3 regions of the Paenibacillus sp. CR_12 genome follow, and region 1 is predicted to be linked to each of the others. Evidence: riboswitches for the same ligand, from Rfam matches in the RefSeq annotation. Region 1 holds a riboswitch; each other region holds the start of a gene.
The links. A riboswitch is a leader RNA that binds a small molecule or an ion and turns the genes downstream of it on or off. The one in region 1 is predicted to bind cyclic di-AMP.

Region 2: it holds a riboswitch for cyclic di-AMP, as region 1 does, so the genes downstream of both, RB297_RS30860 (C40 family peptidase) here and RB297_RS30525 (resuscitation-promoting factor) in region 1, are expected to answer to the same signal.
Region 3: it holds a riboswitch for cyclic di-AMP, as region 1 does, so the genes downstream of both, RB297_RS28150 (TrkH family potassium uptake protein) here and RB297_RS30525 (resuscitation-promoting factor) in region 1, are expected to answer to the same signal.

Annotation. Positions count from the first base shown of each region.
Region 1 covers NZ_JAVFHO010000015.1:9,586-16,100, forward strand. The annotation lists gene rsmI (16S rRNA (cytidine(1402)-2'-O)-methyltransferase) at 1-128, shown strand, start outside; gene RB297_RS30510 (AbrB/MazE/SpoVT family DNA-binding domain-containing protein) at 394-648, opposite strand; gene RB297_RS30515 (HD domain-containing protein) at 972-2,261, shown strand; gene RB297_RS30520 (TatD family hydrolase) at 2,358-3,122, shown strand; cyclic di-AMP (ydaO/yuaA leader) riboswitch at 3,328-3,542, shown strand; gene RB297_RS30525 (resuscitation-promoting factor) at 3,812-4,999, shown strand; gene rnmV (ribonuclease M5) at 5,186-5,731, shown strand; gene rsmA (16S rRNA (adenine(1518)-N(6)/adenine(1519)-N(6))-dimethyltransferase RsmA) at 5,735-6,515, shown strand, end outside.
Region 2 covers NZ_JAVFHO010000016.1:15,237-21,751, forward strand. The annotation lists gene RB297_RS30845 (4a-hydroxytetrahydrobiopterin dehydratase) at 1-196, shown strand, start outside; gene RB297_RS30850 (c-type cytochrome) at 297-653, opposite strand; gene RB297_RS30855 (GNAT family N-acetyltransferase) at 815-1,315, opposite strand; gene RB297_RS30860 (C40 family peptidase) at 1,822-2,295, opposite strand; cyclic di-AMP (ydaO/yuaA leader) riboswitch at 2,300-2,435, opposite strand; gene RB297_RS30865 (hypothetical protein) at 2,782-3,609, opposite strand; gene RB297_RS30870 (M1 family metallopeptidase) at 3,621-5,612, opposite strand; gene RB297_RS30875 (YwhD family protein) at 5,760-6,278, shown strand; gene RB297_RS30880 (stalk domain-containing protein) at 6,370-6,515, opposite strand, start outside.
Region 3 covers NZ_JAVFHO010000011.1:117,674-124,188, forward strand. The annotation lists gene sdhA (succinate dehydrogenase flavoprotein subunit) at 1-889, opposite strand, end outside; gene RB297_RS28135 (succinate dehydrogenase cytochrome b558 subunit) at 906-1,574, opposite strand; gene RB297_RS28140 (LysR family transcriptional regulator) at 1,850-2,767, shown strand; gene RB297_RS28145 (potassium channel family protein) at 2,803-3,477, opposite strand; gene RB297_RS28150 (TrkH family potassium uptake protein) at 3,494-4,834, opposite strand; cyclic di-AMP (ydaO/yuaA leader) riboswitch at 4,898-5,042, opposite strand; gene RB297_RS28155 (CPBP family intramembrane glutamic endopeptidase) at 5,333-6,515, shown strand, end outside.

The sequences.
Region 1 (6,515 bases):
CGCTGGAGGAGCATGTGGGGCACTATGAGCAGGAAGGACTAAGCCGCAAGGATGCCATGAAAAAAACCGCGGGTGATCGCGGCGTATCGAAAAGGGACATCTATAACGCACTCCTGACGGAGTCGTGAATATGGCTTGCCTGGCCCAAGGGGGATAAACAAAAAGCCCCACAAAGTGGACCCAAGCTTCGATGCTTATTCCAAATACTTTACGGGGACCCCAAAACATATAAATGGGATTAAAGAAAGGATACGCTTCACTGAAAACGTATAATTCTTTAATCCCAAAAAAAGACCCTCCTGCGGCCGGGTTCATAGCCGAGGAAGGCACCAAGGAGATATGAAAAAGGTTAGAATTAACAAAATGTAATAATGCTATTATATACTAAAAATCTTAATTTGTCACAGGTGTAGGGATTTCCGAGATACATTCATGGCAAACAATTTTACCTTTGAAGTAAGTGACGTTCTCAGCGTTACCACAGAAGATGCACGCAGGCTCATATTTCTTAAGCATGATGCGTTCGCCGTCTACATAAATCTCCAATGCATCTTTCTCACCAATTCCGAGCGTGCGGCGCAACTCAATCGGAATGACGACCCGTCCAAGCTCATCGACTTTCCTTACAATTCCTGTTGATTTCATCATAACTTATAAATGCCCCTCTCGCCATAATTTAAAAAAGTCATAATTCGACATAGTTCTAGTTTTTATGTTATTTATAGTACCAACGATTCCCAAAACAGTCAACCTATATTTTTGAGAAATCGGAACCTGTTTACGAAAGTATAGTGAACAAAAGCCTTATATAGCAACGGAATTACCATAATCGAACCAATTTTCACGACGATTTTGGATTTGTCGATTTGGAAAGCGCGATTTTACGTTATTCGACACAGTTCGACATTAGATGTCAAAAGAAGTGTTTATCGGCTAAAACTAAAGAGTTAACGAGAAGGAGTTGAGATGAAATGCATTCACCCATTTCGGAAGAAAAAGTGTTTAAGGACCCCGTCCACAACTATATTCATGTACAGGACGACATCATTTGGCGGTTAATCGATACCCCGGAATTCCAGCGGCTTCGCCGGGTCAGGCAGTTGGGCACTTCTTTCCTGACCTTTCATGGAGCTGAGCACAGCCGATTCTCCCATTCTCTTGGAGTCTATGAAATTACGAGAAGAATCATCTCTCAATTCGAACGGAGAGGGTATTCCGATTGGCCTGCCGAGGAACGGCAAGTTGCGCTCTGCGCGGCGCTGCTGCATGATGTGGGGCATGGACCTTTTTCGCATTCCATAGAAGAAGCTTTTCATATGAACCACGAGGATTGGACATGCCGGATCCTGCTCGGAGATACTTGCGTCAATCAGGTACTTCAGGAGCTCGGTTCCGATTTTCCCGAGAAGGTCGCCTCCGTTATTAACAAAACCTACGATAAGCCAATTGTCATGAATCTGGTCACTAGTCCGCTGGATGCAGACCGGATGGATTATTTGCTAAGGGATGCCTACTATACGGGAGTCAATTATGGAACGATTGATATCGACCGAATCTTGCGGATGCTGCGGCCGTACCGCGATCGGGTCGTCGTGAAGGAATCGGGCATGCACGCGGTGGAGGATTATCTCATGTCGCGGTATCAGATGTACTGGCAGGTGTATTTTCATCCCGTCACCCGAAGCTCCGAAATCATCCTGCGCCAAATCTTTCGCCGGGCCAAGGAGCTGCATGACCGTGGATATGCTTTCCGTTTCATGATCGAACCGCTGCCTGCGTTGTTTTCGGGGAATATCGGCGTGAAACAATACCTGCGTCTTGATGAAGCCTTGATTCAAACGGCCTTTCTGCAATGGACGGAGGAGGAAGACCCGCTTCTTAGCGAATTATGCGGCCGTTTCATGCACCGAAAGCTCTACAAATACGTAGAAATCGACAACATCGATCTGGAAACCATCGACGGGATCCGCCAAGCGTTCCGCGCGGTGGGGCTGCATCCGGAATATGACCTGGAGATTGATTTTCCAACGGATCTTCCTTATGATAAGGTTCATTCCGATATGCCGCTTAACGAGAAACAGATTCTCCTTCTGGACCGGCATGACGAGCTGAGGGAAATCTCGGAGGTATCCGATATCGTACGCTCGATCAGCGGCATTCATAAAGGGCGGTACCATCTTTATTATCCGGAGGAGAAGGTGGGCCCGCTCCTGGGTCAAATGCCGGAGACGATAGCCGACGTTTTCAAACAACAGCATTAAATCAGGCAAAACAGGACAACCGTTAATCCCCTTGCATTCAACCAACTAATGGAAAATAGACGACATAGAAACGACAGGAAGGAGAGTGTGGATAGTATGCTGTTCGACACGCACACTCATATGGACGCTCCCCAATTCGACGAAGACCGGGAAGCTGCAATTCAGCGGGCGCTTGAAGCCGGCGTTACGCGGATGATCAATATCGGATTTAACCGGGAGACGATCCCGACCACGATGAAGCTGGCTGAGACTTATGATTTTATATATGCAGCGGTAGGCTGGCATCCTGTAGATGCGATCACCATGGAGGATCAGGACCTGGATTGGATCGCCTCTTTATGCAGTCACGATAAAGTGGTGGCAATCGGGGAGATCGGCTTGGACTATCATTGGGATACGTCCCCCAAGGAAGTGCAGCACCGCGTGCTTCGGCGCCAGATCGGGCTTGCCCGGGAATTGAACATGCCCATTGTCATTCATAACCGGGATGCGCATGAAGATATCGTTAACATTTTGCGTGAGGAAAAAGCCTCCGAGGTCGGCGGTGTCATGCATTCCTTCTCCGGAAGCTGGGAAACGGCCAAAATGTGCCTGGATATGGGATTCCATATCTCGTTTGGGGGGCCGATTACGTTCAAGAATGCGAAGCAGCCCAAAGAGGTTTTGGCAAAGGTTCCGCTTGATCGATTATTGATCGAAACGGACGCGCCTTACCTGACACCTCATCCCTTCCGCGGGAAACGAAATGAGACCGCATATGTAAAATTGGTGGCGGAGGCGGCGGCCGAAATTAGAGGGTTGTCCTATGAGGAATTGGCCCAAATTACCACCAAAAATGCGCTGGAACGATTTGGTATTTAACGAAAACAAGAGCAAAAGCCATGAAAAAGGGAGCATTTTCGATTAATTAAAGTTTTTTAATCAGAAAAGGCGTTGATATTACAATATTTTAACCTTTTACTTGAGAAAATGTGGTTGAATGTCGCTTTACAACCTGCATACAAACAGGATATCATCTTTTCAGTGATAAGAAGCTGCGATGTGCAGATCGCAGCCGAATATTTCATGAACCGTCTCGCTTAATCTCCGAAATTCTGGAGAACGGGGGAACCGATACTGCGGTGCATACTGGTCTGGATGCACGAAGCTGTATTTGATTTCTTTTTCGGGTCTTTGGGGTGAATTTGAAGGATCTCGCCATGAGCGGGCATCCGGATATAGGGCGTCTCTCTTACGTCCGAACCCGACAGCTAACTCCGTAAGCGAAATAAGAGGGGAAATCTCGTGCATACCATTTCCATGATTTCATTCATCAGGAAGCCACGTTAGAGCCTCTAGTACTCTTTCAATGGCTTCTTTTATTTTTGAATAATGGAGACGGGTCCATCATACTCTTGGTAAACAGGAGGTGATGGCAGATGGACGGAAGACGGGAATTGACGCAGGGTGTAGATAGATAGCAGGGCGCCCTGTGAGAAAAATTGCTATAGTCACGTCAAATGCATTCATGCGTTTACCTAGACGGCGGGACTATGAAGGAGGATGGAATAGTGGGCATTTTTCAACCTGAAGAAACCCATGAATCACAATCATCCAGCATGTCTTACGCATTGAGATGGAAGCATGACAATTTGCGTCAACTGATGTTGCTCGGCGCCATGGGTGCCGTTACGGTATCACTTCTCATATCGTTGGTTGTACATGACCAGGCAGGCAAGGAAGTTCAGCTTGTCGTCGACGGCCGGGTCACTACGGTGGAAACACGTGGATCGTTGCTGCAGGAATTGCTGGATGAGCAAGCGATCACGTTGAGTCCCCAAGATCAAATTTCGATGCCCCTGAACGGCGCAATCCGGGACGGAGACCGAATTATTATTGACAGAGCTATTCCAGTCAACGTTACGGTAGGCAGCAAAACCAAAACCATATTTACATCCCAGGATACAGTTGATCATGTACTCAAAGAGGCTGGCGTTACGATCCAGGGTGAAGATATAGTACAACCGTCGCAAGACACGAAGCTGACCAGCAATATGAATATCCATGTCGTTCGCGTCACGAAGCAAAAAGTTAAGGAAACGGAAGACCGCGAATTCCGCGTGATCAAGACGGCCGATCCATCGCTTGAAAAGGGCGATAACCGCGTCATTCAGCGGGGCGAGTCTGGTCTTATGGTGAACCATTACGAGAAGGTCTACCACAATGGCAAGCTGGTTTCCAAGACGAAGGTCTCCCAACAAATCGAACGCAGAACGAAGGATAAAATCATTGCCGTAGGCACGAAAAAAGTGGAGAAGCCTGTTATCGTCCAGGCGGCAGCCACCGATGTAAAAGCTACACCGGCTAAATTGTCCGGCACGAAAAAAGTAACGACCGCCAAGGCTGTTGAGAACAACGTGGTTTCCCGCGCAGGCGTTGATTTTAAATACAAGAAGGTATTGAACAACGTGTCGATGACCGCGTATTCCGCCGAACAGCAAGGAATCGGTACGCGTACCGCATCCGGCACACGCGTTACGGAAGGTCGCACCATCGCCGTTGATCCTAATATCATCCCGATCGGATGGTGGGTTTACATCGAAGGCATCGGCTTCCGCCGTGCTGAAGATACGGGCGGCGCCATCAAAGGCAACAAAATCGATGTCTATTACGATTCGTTGAAATCGGCCATGAATTTCGGCCGGAAGAGCGGCCGCACCGTTTACGTGATCGGTCCGGTTAAACCTGAATTGAACTAGACGCATGAATTCCAATTTACTTTGCCATTCTAATGCTATACTATTTAGCTTATAATATATGATGATCAAGAAGAGGGAATATTTCCTCTTCTTTTGTTTTGTTAAGACCGGAGTAATCAAGGCTAAACGGGTTGAGCCTTAACATTGTACAGGCCTGCTCTGCTTGGGAAGGAAGAGAACGAACGCATGATTAAAGAAGTGATTGTCGTGGAAGGCAGGGACGATACCGTTGCCATTAAACGGGCCGTAGAAGCCGACACGATCGAAACCGGCGGTTCAGCGATCAACAAACAAATCCTGAAGCGCATAGCGCTTGCCCAGGAGCGCAGAGGCGTTATCATATTGACGGATCCTGACCATGCGGGTGAACGAATCCGCAAAATCGTGGATCAGGGCGTACCCGGCTGCAAGCACGCCTTCATTCCGGAAGCGGATGCTACCCGGAAAGGGGATATCGGCGTGGAGAATGCCTCGCCAGAGGCGATCCGGCGGGCGCTGGAGCGGGTTCACACGTCTTTTGAGGGTGGAGAGAGCCTGATCAGTTTGGAGGATATGCTGGAGGCAGGATTATCGGCTCACCCGGAGGCTGCGGCAAGACGGATGGCGATGGGTAATCTGCTGGGCATCGGATACTGCAACAGCAAGCAGTTCCATAAACGATTGGCCATGTTTCAAATATCGCGGGAAGAATTTCTGGCAGCACTTGCACAGCTGGAAGAAGGGGGCGTTTAGCTAATGAGTCGGATCGAGGATATATCAACACCAAGACGGACGAAGGAGATCATCTCGCGCCATGGATTCTCCTTCAAGAAGAGTCTGGGCCAGAACTTTCTCATCGATCAGAATATTTTGTATAAAATCGTGGAAGCTGCAGGACTGGATGAAGATAAAGGCGCGCTCGAGATCGGACCTGGCATCGGTGCACTGACGGAGAAGCTGGCACAGACGGCAGGAACCGTCACCGCGGTCGAAATCGATCAGCGCCTGATTCCCATCCTAAGGGAAGTCCTGGAGCCCTACGGGAACGTGAGGGTTCATCATGGGGATGTGCTGAAGGTGGATCTTCATGAGCTGTTCCGTCAGGATTTCGCGGACGTATCGAAGGTAAGCGTGGTTGCCAATCTGCCGTATTACGTGACGACGCCGATTCTCATGAAGCTGCTGGAGGAGAAGCTGCCGCTGGAGAACATCGTGGTGATGATTCAGAAGGAAGTGGCCGAACGGATGGCCGCTGCACCGGGAAGCAAGGATTACGGAAGTCTCAGCATTGCCGTTCAATACTACAGCGAGCCTAAGCTGGTCTGCATCGTGCCGCACACGGTGTTCATTCCGCAGCCGAACGTCGAGTCGGCCGTGATTCGCCTGGCGGTCCGGGAACAGCCGCCCGTCCGCGTGGAAGATGAACGATTCTTCTTCGAGGTGGTCCAGGCTTCATTTGCACAGCGACGGAAGACGATTGCCAACAATTTGAAGAGCCGGTTCTTCCCGGGTGAGGGACGTGAACGGCTGGAGCAGC
Region 2 (6,515 bases), on a different contig from region 1:
TTTTGTTGATGAAGTGGCAGCTATTTCGGAAGCTTTCGGACATCACCCCTATATCACCATAGATTATAAAGTCGTTACGCTGCGTCTCACTTCCTGGGACGACGGCGGCATTACGGCTGTGGATATTAAGGAAGCGCAGCAGTTTAACGAGGCCTACGAGAAAAGCCGTTCCAAGGACGGCAAATCAGGACAATAGACGGGAGACGGATCCATCCGGTCATAGCTCCCCAATATGTAAAAACACGCTTGCGCCAGGAGGTTCTCCAGGTTCAAGCGTGTTTTGCGTATAAGCTGATTTATTTTTTCTCAGCAAGGTACAGCGCGATGTTTGCGATTTCGTCAGGCTTAAGTTGATCCTTAAAGGAAGGCATACCCTTACGGCCTTTGGTTACAACGTTGAAGATCGCGTCCGCATCCATGTGTCCGCCTACTTGATTCAAAGCCGGTCCAGCGCCGCCTTGAAGTTGGTCACCATGACAGCTGATGCAGCTTGCTTTCAGTGTGGCTTCGGCTGCGGCAGCATCCAGAGTCACTTCCGGCATAGTCGGCTTCTCTTCCTGAGCTACCTGTTCCTTGCCTGGGAGCGTAAACATCAGCGCAATAGCCAACGCACATGCGACGAAGAACAATCCGCTCATGATCCATTTTTGCATCGTCATATCGTCCCTTCTATGTATACTGCACTTTTGCACTTGTCTCCATTATAAACCAACATCCATAGACAGCATAGCCAGTTGTGACAAAAAAAGCAACTATACCGCGCGCCTTCATAAAAAGTACACAAAATTGTGCTTTTTCATATAGACAAAGATTACTATTCCTCATTTGCCGGAGGCTCATACACCATGCAGTGGAAAAGGGCGTTTCCCGTCGGTGTAAGGCGCTCGTACGTATCGGTGATATGAAAGCCCGCCTTTTCGTATGCACGGATCGCGCGCTCATTCCAGGTCATTACCTCCAGGTCGATCTCATCGGCAGGCCGCCTCCGCCTCGCTTCCCGGACAATCGTCTGCATAAACCGTTTACCCATTCCCCGCCCGCACCAATCAGGCCGCATGCCCAGCCCGATCCGCGTAACCTCATGCATCGGAAACAGCTGGGCAAATCCCCATAGCGTCTTCCGTTCATCCAAAATCGAAATGTACTGTTCCCGGCGGATGTCCGGATCCCCAAACTCGATCTCAAGCCCCTTCATCTGCTCCCAGGGAAGAAAACCGTAAATGTTATAGGGAGGAGGATAGGTCCAGGCGCATATTTCTTTCGCGTGCTCTTCACGCATGACCACCGTATGAAATGAAATCGGTGCTGCATCCATTGGCAAAGTCCCCCTGTCATAATTACAAATTAAATTATACCCCATTTCTCAAACATTCTAGCCGCATTCAAAAAGCCCGTCCAAGAGAAGTAGGTCTCCTTTGACGGGCAAACGGATATGTATGGGCAGGACGAGGATAAGACATCGAAGCTTAGGAGGATTCTCCGGTCGACTTTTCATACTGATCATTGCTCATGATGCGTTCGGCATCTACGTATCGCTGCTCGTAGTAGTCCTCAGAAAATAAAATCAATATTTTTCCATTAGGGTGTTTAATGAAGGGAGAGGAGGGTATATAAAGGGTAGAAGATGCAATGACTTGAGGAAGCGAAGAGAATTTGCATAATAATTTTCTTTTTTTCTCGAAAAGTGGGAACTTTTTCGTTGTCCCAAACGTTATAAAGGTATACACAGAGCAGACAAAAGAAAAAGCCGCTGGATGAGATCGGCACAATCTCATACGCCCAGGGCTTCTTGTAAAGGATAAATCAATGAAGTTCCAATAATTAATTGTAGTTCACAGCTACAGACTTGTACGTAGACTGACTCATGACTCGCTTAGCACCTACGTATCGATTGGCGTAATAGCTCTGGCTCAGCGGACTAATGATGACACCGCGCGAGGATGAGGAATGAGCGAATTTGCCGCCCCCAACATAAATACCCACATGAGATACACCTCTGCCGGATGTGTTGAAGAACACGAGATCGCCAGCTTTCAGCTTGCTCTTGGCTACGGCCGTACCGACTTTGTATTGAGCTCCAGACGTGCGCGGCAGGCTTAGACCAAGTTTCTTGTAGATATAGCTGGTGAATCCGGAGCAGTCAAAACCATTCGTTGTGGTTCCACCTGTTTTATAAGAGACACCAATGGCTGGTTTGATTGCAGTATTTAATTTGGAATCGGCGAAAGCGCTTCCGGTCCCTAATGTGAGTGCGAGGGCCAGGCCTAGAGAAATGGCCGTTAACTTCTTTTTCAAAACAAAAAGCTCCTTCCATTGCCTGCGAGGTTAGCTTAAGGGTTCGGTTGAAGGTCCCCTATGATCCCTCTCTTGCGAGATCAATTCACCCAAAACGGATCCCCCGCTTCCCAATCATGGGAATTCGGCTCCTTAAAATGTTGATGAACCCATTCATTGACGTCTGACGTTCCAACATGCTTAACGAAATTACATAGTTCCAGCAAAAAGTTACAGTAAAGATGACAAAGTTGTTACTAACATATTCGTTATTTTAGCAGAGTATTAACAATTTGGCAAATGAGGAAAGCTCATTTTTATACAAAAAAACCTGTCCCCATCATGCGGGATCAGGTTTTTTTGTAATTTGGCCATCGGAAAATGTAATATTGAGGAAAAATGAGCTTCTATTCTTTGTAAAATCAAGTCCGAGAGAGAAATGTGTCGCTTCCGATTACAGCATATTTACGAGCTTGTTTATCATATGATGGTAACGAAATGTAACGATTAGGCATGCTGCGAGGAAGAATCCCGCCACAAATGGTATTGGGCGGAAATTACCCAAATTTGGAAGAGTCCATTCAGAAAATAAGAGGCTTGCTGAATAATCAAGCCAATCAATCCCGCCCAGAAGAGCGATGCCGAGCTTAGGAGCAAAAGAATGACGCAGGCCGATCCGCCAACGGTAAGGGATAACAGCACAGCCGTGCCCAGTCGGCGGAAGAGCGCAAGAACGGAGCTGATCATGCCGGAATTGTCCGTACGGCCGAATTGCATATAGAGCAATAACAGGCGAATCAGATAGGCGTACAGAAACCATCCGGCTGCATGAGGCAGCGCATGAAGCAGCAGAACCGGCTCATGGATCCCGTTCAGCAGAATCGGAAGGATTTTGGGCAGAATCCAGTATCCGGGCACAAAGGTAAGAACAAGTTCGATCAGATAAAATACCGTAACGGGCTTCCATAGCTTCTGCATGCCGGTGAAGAAGAATAATCCGCGCTCGCCCTTGGCCTCCTGGTGGAGGTTATAGAAGATGCCTGCCCGAATGAGCGGGGTACATACCATCCGGATCAGGAGCAGAGCGGCCAGAAGCCAACCATAGGTATGGACCGTGCCGCTTAACGATAGACTCATCTCGCCCTCGTAGAAGAATAACAGGCGGCTAAGCTCGTTAGGGGCAGAATCCGGATACCGCATCAGCAGGGGGACGACTGCCGATTTTACAAGCCGGTACAGGCAATATCCCCACAGCATGCGGTACAAGAACAGCAGAATGGAGACGTATAATTGGTCTTTAACACTGATCCACCCTTGGCCTGCATAACTTTTCATGTGCTCCCCCCTCACCATGACAGGCTGCCGAACAACGTCTCCACAAGCTTGGTAATACTGAGATTCCAGCGTGTGACCACCTTCGGATCCATTCCTGCCTTCATATAGTTATTGATGTGTCTATTCTCCAGAACGATGGAGTATTTCGGATCAACCATGGCCCAGGCGAGCGGGGTGCTGTACTCCAGGGTGTACGTAACTTTTCCGTCCTTGCCGCTCCAGGTTCGCTCCACCGTTTTGCCGTCTTCAAAGGCGAACACGATAGGCACATCGGTTATATCTCCGTCCTTGCTCGTAATCTTGACCGTGGATTCATACCGCGGATGGTCTGACGTGCCTTTATTTTTGGTTTTGATCACATCGATGGCGACGTCGGCCATTTGGCTTCCATATACATATTGGTCAAAATACGATTGCCAGGAGGTTTTGCTTACTTGCTCGACGACTTTCTGAAAATCAGACGTGGTTGGGTGCTTGAAACGGTATTTCTGGGCATAGGTATGCATGATTTTCCCCATCATCTGTGGACCGACCTGCCGTTCAATGCCTTGCAGCACCAGCTTGCCTCTCGTGTAAACATTCAGCGCGTAGTTCTCGTGTGAGCTGTATTTCCAGGACTCCATCTTCAGCGGGGCAGGGGAGGTAATCGATGCTCCTTGAGCAGCGGTGTTGGAGGTAATGCCGTATTCTTTCTCCATCACTCTTTCTTCTGCATAGGTTGCAAAGGCCTCGTCCAGCCACGCTTCCTCAAATTCGTTGCTTGCGATCATTCCGTAAAAATATTGGTGGGCGATCTCGTGAATGACGGTCCGTTCGAGCTCATAACCCGGCGAATCGTTCTTGGCCCCGAAGGCCGTGACCAGCGTCGGGTATTCCATGCCGCCTGCACCGTTGCCCGACTCCGGCGGGACGACGATGGACAACGTGGAATAAGGATAGGTTCCGTACCATTTACCAAACGAAGCCAGTGCCGACTTGGCGGCATCAAAGTAACGGTCCTTCAGGTCTTTATGGGCCGGATCGAGATACAGCTTGATGCGGACGCCCGGCACGCCCGGTGCCGAGAAGGCCTCCTCGGCCGTGACAAAGTTGGGCGAGGCCGACCAGGCAAAATCATGCACATCATCGGCATAGAATTGATAAATTTTTTCCCCGTTCGACTTTTGGGCAGGCTTGGTCGGGAATCCGGTCGCGGCGACAATGTAATTCTCGGGCACCCGGATGCGAACGCTGTAAATGCCGAAGTTGGAGTAGAACTCGGAGTTGCCGTGGTATTGATGAAGATTCCATCCTTCCTCGGCTCTTCCGCGAAGTCCGGCCGGTTCATAGACCGATACTTTAGGAAACCATTGGCCAGCCATAATAAAATTCTCGGTGGTACCCATGCGCGCGAATATTTTGGGAAGCTCGACTTCAAATTCCATGTGAATGGTGATGCTCTCCCCGCCCTTGATGGGTTTGGGCAATCTTAGTTTGACAAGGCTGTGATCCTTGATGTTCCCGTCATCGGGTTGGACGAATTGAAGGCGATGGGTAAGGGCCAGTCCTTCCGTCGTTTTCACATTGGTAATGGTCATGGAGCCGTACCCGTCGTCCGGCATGGGGTCGGAACGAAGCCTGCCGCCCGATTCCTTCATAAAGGTCGTTTCATCGGAAGCAAAGGCATTGGGATACAGATGAAAGTACAGCTCGTTTACGCTTTTTTTGCCTGGGTGAGTCCAAGTGAGTGTCTGCTTTCCCTTAAGCTTGTTCTCCTCAGGCTCGTACCGAACATCCATGTGATATTCCACCAGCCGGTCGCTTAGGGCCGGAGCGGGAGTATCAGGCTGCACCTTAGGCGGTGAGAGCGGGGCCTTCTCCACGGCAGAGGCAGAGGGCTTGCCCGCATTTGGGGCAAGGACAGACGCTGAGGACCCTGGATTCAGAAATATCGGCATCGATCCTGCAAGCAAACCAAGGGCAAGCAGGGATGATAGAAAGACTTTGGCACGTGGTGGGACCATATCGAACAACCTCCCGTTGACAAGCATCTAGTGCATGTATATGTTTGCTTTTGGGGGATTATTAGTTAAAATAAAATTATTGGGACATGGTTATCAATTTAGCGGCTGATACGTGAGAATCGGCTCTGATATAGGAGGTCGGCAGCAGTGGAGAACGAAGATCAGAAGCAGGGTGCGAAGAAACCCATTGCGTTGAATATTATCAATAGCAAGAGTAAGCATAAGGGGTTTGGATCCGGCTCCATCGATCTGAACAGTTTGTCGCCTGTCATCATCGACAATGGCGAGGCGCGAGTGGATATTGGAGCCATGCATGCAAAGAGCAAGGTGGAGAAGGGCATCCGTTTCAGCATGAACCGGGATGAAGTGCCCAACGGACGCCAGGTGTGGATCGTGTGGGTAGCTGTAGACCGTACCGCGGAAGGACAGCATTATGCAGGCATGACCGCGTGCGAAATGTGGATCGACCATGAAGCCCGGCGCGGCTGGAAAATCCTCGCCGACCATGTGAATAAAATGGATGCGGCGATGAAGCGCAAGATTATTCTGGATGGGCTTGGCGACGTGGAGAAGAAAGCGCTGCGCGAACTGCTGATCTCCCGTAACGAGGAATGGTGGAATGCCTCGCCGGAGGAGTTTAGAGAAGCTCTTCAAACAGCGGAATGATACCATAAATAAGCATTTTTCTAGATGCGGACATAGGAAAGACCGGTAGGATTCGTGAATGAATCCGCCGGTCTTTTTGTGATTGTTACGGTTAGAATGGAAGGGCGTAGGTCAGCTTTTTCTTTATATCAAGAAACGGATTTTCGTATTGAAGCTTCAGCTTGCCGCCGGCATATCCGTCATACGTAAGGCCGTCTCCGATGAAACCCACTTCGTTTGGCGGCATCTCCTCAATAG
Region 3 (6,515 bases), on a different contig from region 1:
CGACGCAGACGGAGAAGATTTCACGCGTAGCGATATCGCGCGGCACCAGGTTTCCGTAAGCAGGGTATTTCTCTTCGAGGAAATACCAAGGCTTGCCGTCTTTATAGGTCCAGATCCGTCCGCCCTCACCGCGTGCCGATTCCGACATCAAGCGGAGCTTGTCATCGCCTGGAATGGCTGTCGGGTGAATCTGAATGAATTCGCCGTTGGCATAATGAACGCCTTGCTGATAAACGGCACTCGCCGCTGTTCCCGTGTTGATCACCGAGTTAGTCGTTTTTCCGAAAATAATGCCAGGACCACCGCTTGCGAGAATGACAGCTTCAGCTTTGAACGCCTTGATCTCCATCGAGCGCAAATCCTGAGCTGCGATACCGCGGCATACGCCTTCGTCGTCGATGATCGCATTCAGGAACTCCCAGTTCTCGTACTTGGTCACAAGACCCGCGGTTTCCCAGCGGCGAACCTGCTCGTCAAGCGCATAGAGCAGCTGTTGTCCGGTCGTTGCGCCGGCGAATGCGGTCCGGTGACGCTTCGTTCCGCCGAAACGGCGGAAATCGAGCAGGCCTTCCGGCGTACGGTTAAACATAACGCCCATGCGGTCCATCAAGTGGATAATGCCCGGAGCCGCTTCGCACATCGCTTTGACCGGAGGCTGATTCGCAAGGAAGTCGCCGCCGTACACCGTATCGTCAAAGTGCTCCCAAGGAGAGTCACCCTCACCTTTCGTATTGACGGCTCCATTGATGCCGCCTTGCGCACACACGGAGTGAGAGCGTTTAACAGGTACAAGTGAGAATAGATGAACGTGAGCTCCTGCTTCTGCCGCTTTGATGGTTGCCATCAGCCCGGCGAGGCCACCGCCCACTACAATAATATTAGATGCCATTTTTCGTTCACTCCCCTTAACTTAAGACTGTCTTAACTACATCGATCGCTGCTGTCGCCGCCTGGAATTCGGAACTGCGGAATGCTGTCATGGCCAGAACGAACAGCACGCTCATCAATACGAACAAGCCCATGCAGATGTAAGTGGATACCTTCTGCGCGCGCGGACCGACAGTGATGCCCCAGCTAACGAGGAATGCCCACAGGCCGTTCGTGAAGTGGAAGACTGCCGAAACGACGCCGATGACGTACAGAGCAAACAGAACCGGATTGTTCATGATGCCGTGCATCGTCGCGCCCAAATCGTCATGCGTGATTTTGCCGATCATGATTTGGAAGCGCGTATCGTACATATGCCAGATGACAAAAACGAACGTAATAACGCCGGTGATCCGTTGGATGGTGAAGCGGATGTTCCGTTCATAGTTGTAGTTGCCCACGTTGTTATTCGCCTGGTAAGCGATGTATAACCCGTAGACGCCGTGATATAGCAATGGCAGCCAGATCAGGAACAGCTCGAGGAAAAAAATCAGCGGCATGCTGTTCAAAAAATGCACCGCGCTCGCGAAGCCTTCCTTTCCACCCTCGAAAGCCTTAAAGTTGGAAATCATATGGCTGAGCAAAAATGCCCCAAGCGGTATGACACCGAGCAAAGAATGCAGCTTTCTGGAATAATACCCTTTCATCAGTTGACGTTCCCCTTTCCAATGTACAGCGTTTTCATTTTCAATCTTTCCTATTTTCAGAACAATTACACTTCCCCTGCCCTAAAAGAGGTTGTTCAAAAAGCCTTGCAACGACAAAAAGTTGCCTATTTCAGCAATCGTGTGAACAACTTGTGTCATGTTTCATGTTACTCCTTTTTTTCTTATAATGGAATTGCAATATAATTATTAATCGTTATAATCTATACGCATAAGCAACGTTTTGCACGCATGTCTATTTTAATAGGAGGATTTCCATGTTCGAAGAACTGGACGTGTTCGCCGTCGTCGTGGAGCAATCCAGCATCAATCAAGCCTCCAAGCTGCTCAACTTGTCACAGCCGGCCTTGTCCCGAAAAATAGCCAAACTGGAGGACCAGCTCGGACTGCAGCTGTTCAACCGCCGCGGCAAAAGGCTGGAACTTACCTCCATCGGGCAGATTGTGTATACCTTCGCCCTGGAGCAGCGCCAGCAGCAGATCAAATTCTTGCAGACCTTGGCCCATTACCGGGAAGGGGACCAAATCTCGATTAACCTGGGCGCCAGTCTGACCACGCTGCAGACCACCCTGCCCCCGCTGGTCAATGCCTTCATGGAGCGCCATCCGTCAGCCGAAATCAAGCTCATCACCGGCAAGACCCATGAAATCGTGTCTTATGTAAGGGATAAACGGGTCGATGTCGGCATTGTTGCTTCATCCATCAACCAGCCGGGCTTGAACTGCATCCCGCTGTTCGATGACCATCTGGAGCTTGTCATCCCGTCTTCACATCCGCTGGCGGAAATCGAGGATGTGGGCATCGAACAGCTTCAAGGCTTGCCGATGATCATATTTTCGACCGGAACCTGGTACCGCAAGCTGACGGACGATCTGTTTCACCGCTGGGGCATCATGCCCGATATCCGGATGGAGATCGACTCCTTCGAAGCGATCGTCAGGCTGATCCCGACCTGCAAGGCGGCCGCGCTGCTGCCCAAATCCTATCTGAGGCCGCAGCTGCTGTCCGATAACGGGCTCGTCGACATTCATATTCCGGCACTCATCGAAACCCGGCGAACGACTTCGCTGATCTACGGTCAAGCCTCGGAGCTGAGCAAGGCGGCCAGCCGCTGGATCGAAGAAACGGAGATCCTGTTCCGCAAGCTGGAGGAAGATAAATCGAAAAAAAACTGACGATATTTCGCAATCGTCAGTTTTTTCTACTATATTTATTTCTCGAGCATATTCACGACTTCGGACTCAAAGCGGTCCACGTTGTCATTGGAGCCGATGACGACCATAATGTCGCCGGAGTTCACGACGTCCATGGCCGTCGGAGCAACGATAATGCCGGACTGTTTATTCAGCGCTACCACGCTGACGCCGTACCGGACCCTCGTATTAAGCTCGCTCAGCGTTTTTCCGTCCATGCAGTCCGTGACCGTCATCTCCACAATCAGATAATCCTTGGATAATTCGATATAATCAAGCAGGTTTGGCGTCACGAGCTGGTGCGCTACCCGGATCCCCATATCCCGCTCGGGAAAGATGACCCGGTCCACGCCAAGCTTCTCCAGCGCCCGGCCGTGCAGCACCGATATCGCCTTGGCAACGACCATCGCGACACCCAGCTCTTTCAACAGGATGGCGGAGAGGATGCTCATCTGAATGTCGTTCCCGATCGCAACGATCCCGCAGTCGAAGTTGCGGATGCCAAGCGATTTAAGCACTTCCTCATCCGTCGCGTCCGCCACCACCGTATGCGTCAGCAGCTCGCTCATGTCCTCGACGACCTCCTCGTTCCGGTCGATGCCGAGCACCTCATATCCCTGTTCCATCAGCTCCAGCGCCAGACTGGCGCCAAATCGCCCCAAACCGATGATTGCAAATTGCTTTGGTTTCATGTCTCTCCTATACCCCTTATCCAATTATCATTTTGCCTTCCGGATGACGATATAATTCTTTACCCTTTTTCGGCCCCAGTGCATAAGCAAGCGTCAACGGCCCCAATCGACCCGCAAACATCGTAAGGCTGATCAGGATCTTGCCGAACACGGTCAAATCGGGCGTTAAGCCCATGGAGAGACCTACCGTACCGAAGGCGGATGTCGTTTCGAATAGAATCTCCAGGAAGTCCCCTTCCTCTGTCGTCGACAGAATCATCGAGACGGTTAGAACGAGCAGCAGGGCCAGCAAGGCAATGGTCAGTGCCTTCAGCACCCGCTCCTGGGCCAGGCGATAACGGAACATGACGATGTCTTCCCGCCCGCGCATCATCGCGATGACCGCCCCTACCATAATGGTAAAGGTCGTGGTTTTGATGCCGCCGCCGGTTGACCCTGGAGATGCTCCGATAAACATCAGGATGACGATAAAAAATTGCGTTGCCTGTCTAAGCCCCGTAATATCTATAGTATTCGCGCCCGCCGTACGCGGCGTTACGGATTGGAATAACGCGCCGAAGAATTTTCCGCCCCAGTTCAGGGAACCCAGCGTTCTCGGATTGGTAAATTCAAATATGAGAATGACGATAAATCCGACCGCAAGCAAGGCAGCCGTCATCGTGAGCACCACCTTGGAGTGCAGGGAGATCCTCCGCTGTTTTCGATAATCGATCAGATCGGACAGCACAATAAATCCAATGCCCCCGGAAACAATCAAGAACATCACGACGAAGTTGACTACCGGATCGTATACATACCCGGTCAAACTCCGAAAATCGCCAAACAAATCGAAGCCGGCGTTGTTAAACATCGTCACCGCATGAAAAACACCGTAATAGATCGCCCGGCCCAGCGGCATATCAAACGCCCAACGAATCGATAAAAGGACTGCGCCGCAGGCCTCGATGACGAGGGAGTACAGCAATACTCTGCGTATCAGCCTTACGATGCCTTCCATCGAGGACTGATTCATCGCTTCCTGTAAGATTAGACGGTCTTTGAGCGATATGCGTCTTTTCAGAACCAAGGCGAATAAAGTAGCCATCGTCATGAATCCGAGCCCGCCGATTTGAATCAGCAGCATGATCACGACTTCTCCGAAAGAACTGAATGTCGTTCCCGTATCCACCACGACCAGGCCCGTTACGCACGTTGCCGAGGTCGAAGTGAACAAGGCGTCAGTAAATCCAAGCGGTTCGCCCGTCGTCGTCGAGATTGGCAGCATTAACAGCCCGGTCCCGATGAAGATGATGGCCGCAAAACCAAGCACGAGAATTTGGGGCGGAGACAATGTAAGCCAGTTTAATTTAGCGTTCAATCGGACACCTTCTTTAAAAAAATCAACGAAAAAAGACACTGGAAAACGCAGTGCCTTTCGGTCTGGTTCCTGTGCAACAGCCTACGAGGTTAGCTGACGGATTCGGGCATTTCCACAGGTCGCCCTATTCATTATTCCGGGAATAATGAAATTCACCCCAATTACATGGTTCCCCCATTTTCATTACGAAATTCGGCTGGAATATTCGGTTCCTTCAAGCATGATGTGATTATAACTCAATCCGTTACGTAACCCAATGCCGTTTTTCGCCCGAAATATCTTTAAAAGAGCGCGAATTGGGCATATTCAAGAATACAAGCGTAGGGTTCTCTAACGTTTTCGAAACCTTTCATTCATTTTCATCGATTTATTTCAATATTCCGATAATTGGGATAAGCTGCTTATGGCTTTCATACTATGTTATATTGACTCTATGCGTTCTTAATCAGGCATATCGAATACCAGTGGGAGTATCAACTTTCTTAGAGGAGGAATTTCATGAATCGTGCAAGAGAGCCCTTGAAGCTGAAGCCCAATCTGAAGCAGCTCATCGCGCCTGCCGCAGTCGGCCTGATTCTGTTCCTATTATTTCAGGTATTTCCGTGGGCGAATCCGGACGATGCCGAGATGGCCTCACCGGATATCATTTCCAAGGAGCAGGCTCGGCAGGCAGCTTCAAGGTTTGCTCAGGAGCATCTGCAGTTTGCGGCTGCGGACACGGACGAAGCCTTGGTTACATATCAATCCAAATCGGAACTTTACGGATATCTGGCGAAGGAGAAGAGGCTTTCGGAATATAACAAAACCTATGAAGCCAAATATCCCTATGACGTATACCGCGTTCGCTTCAGCGAGCCTGGAGGCGATGCCCTCAATGTGGACGTGCACATGCAGAATTCCGGCATCGTCGGATTCTCGTATGATTATGCCCGTTCCAGCTTTGACCGGATCGAGCTGAACAAGGGCGAGATTCAGAGGCAGATGCTGCTCGTCGTTGAGGACGGCATGACATTGGCCGAGAAGCAGGCGCTGGCGGAGCCATGGCTTCAGCGGGCGGGTTATGACCTGTCGAATCTGGAGCTGGTTACGAAGGAAGGGGAGCCCCGTCTCAAATATGTGGACCCTGAATCCAGGATCGGGGACTCCAGGCTGGAGCACCGCTTCACCTTCGAGCAGGGGAAATTGCGCTCTTATGAGCCCTCCTTCTCGGTGCCAGCCGCCCACTCTGCTTATGTCAACAAGCAGACGCAGGATGCCACCCTGCTGACGCTCGCAGGGTACGGCCTGTTCACCCTAATCCTGGGCATTCTTGCGATTGTGTACAGCGTGAAGACCAGGGCCTACACCTCGTTTAAGCGCGGCCTGTTCTTATCCGCGCTGCTGTTCGTCATTCAAATGCTGAATACGTATAATCTGATTCCCGTTTTCAAATCCGAAGGCATGTCGCAAACCGGCGTGCTCGGGATGATGATTTTCTATGCCGTCTATTCGCTCGTCTTCTCCGCCCTGCTCTATTTTTCCCTTGTCGGCGGCAGCGGGCTGTGGCATAAAGAAGACGGACTCAATCCATGGCCGCGTGCCAAAGAACCCGGATACGGGCATTACGTGCTGGACAGCATGAAGCTGGGGTATATGTGGGCCTTCATCCTGCTTGGCATCCAATCCGTCATCTTTATCGGTC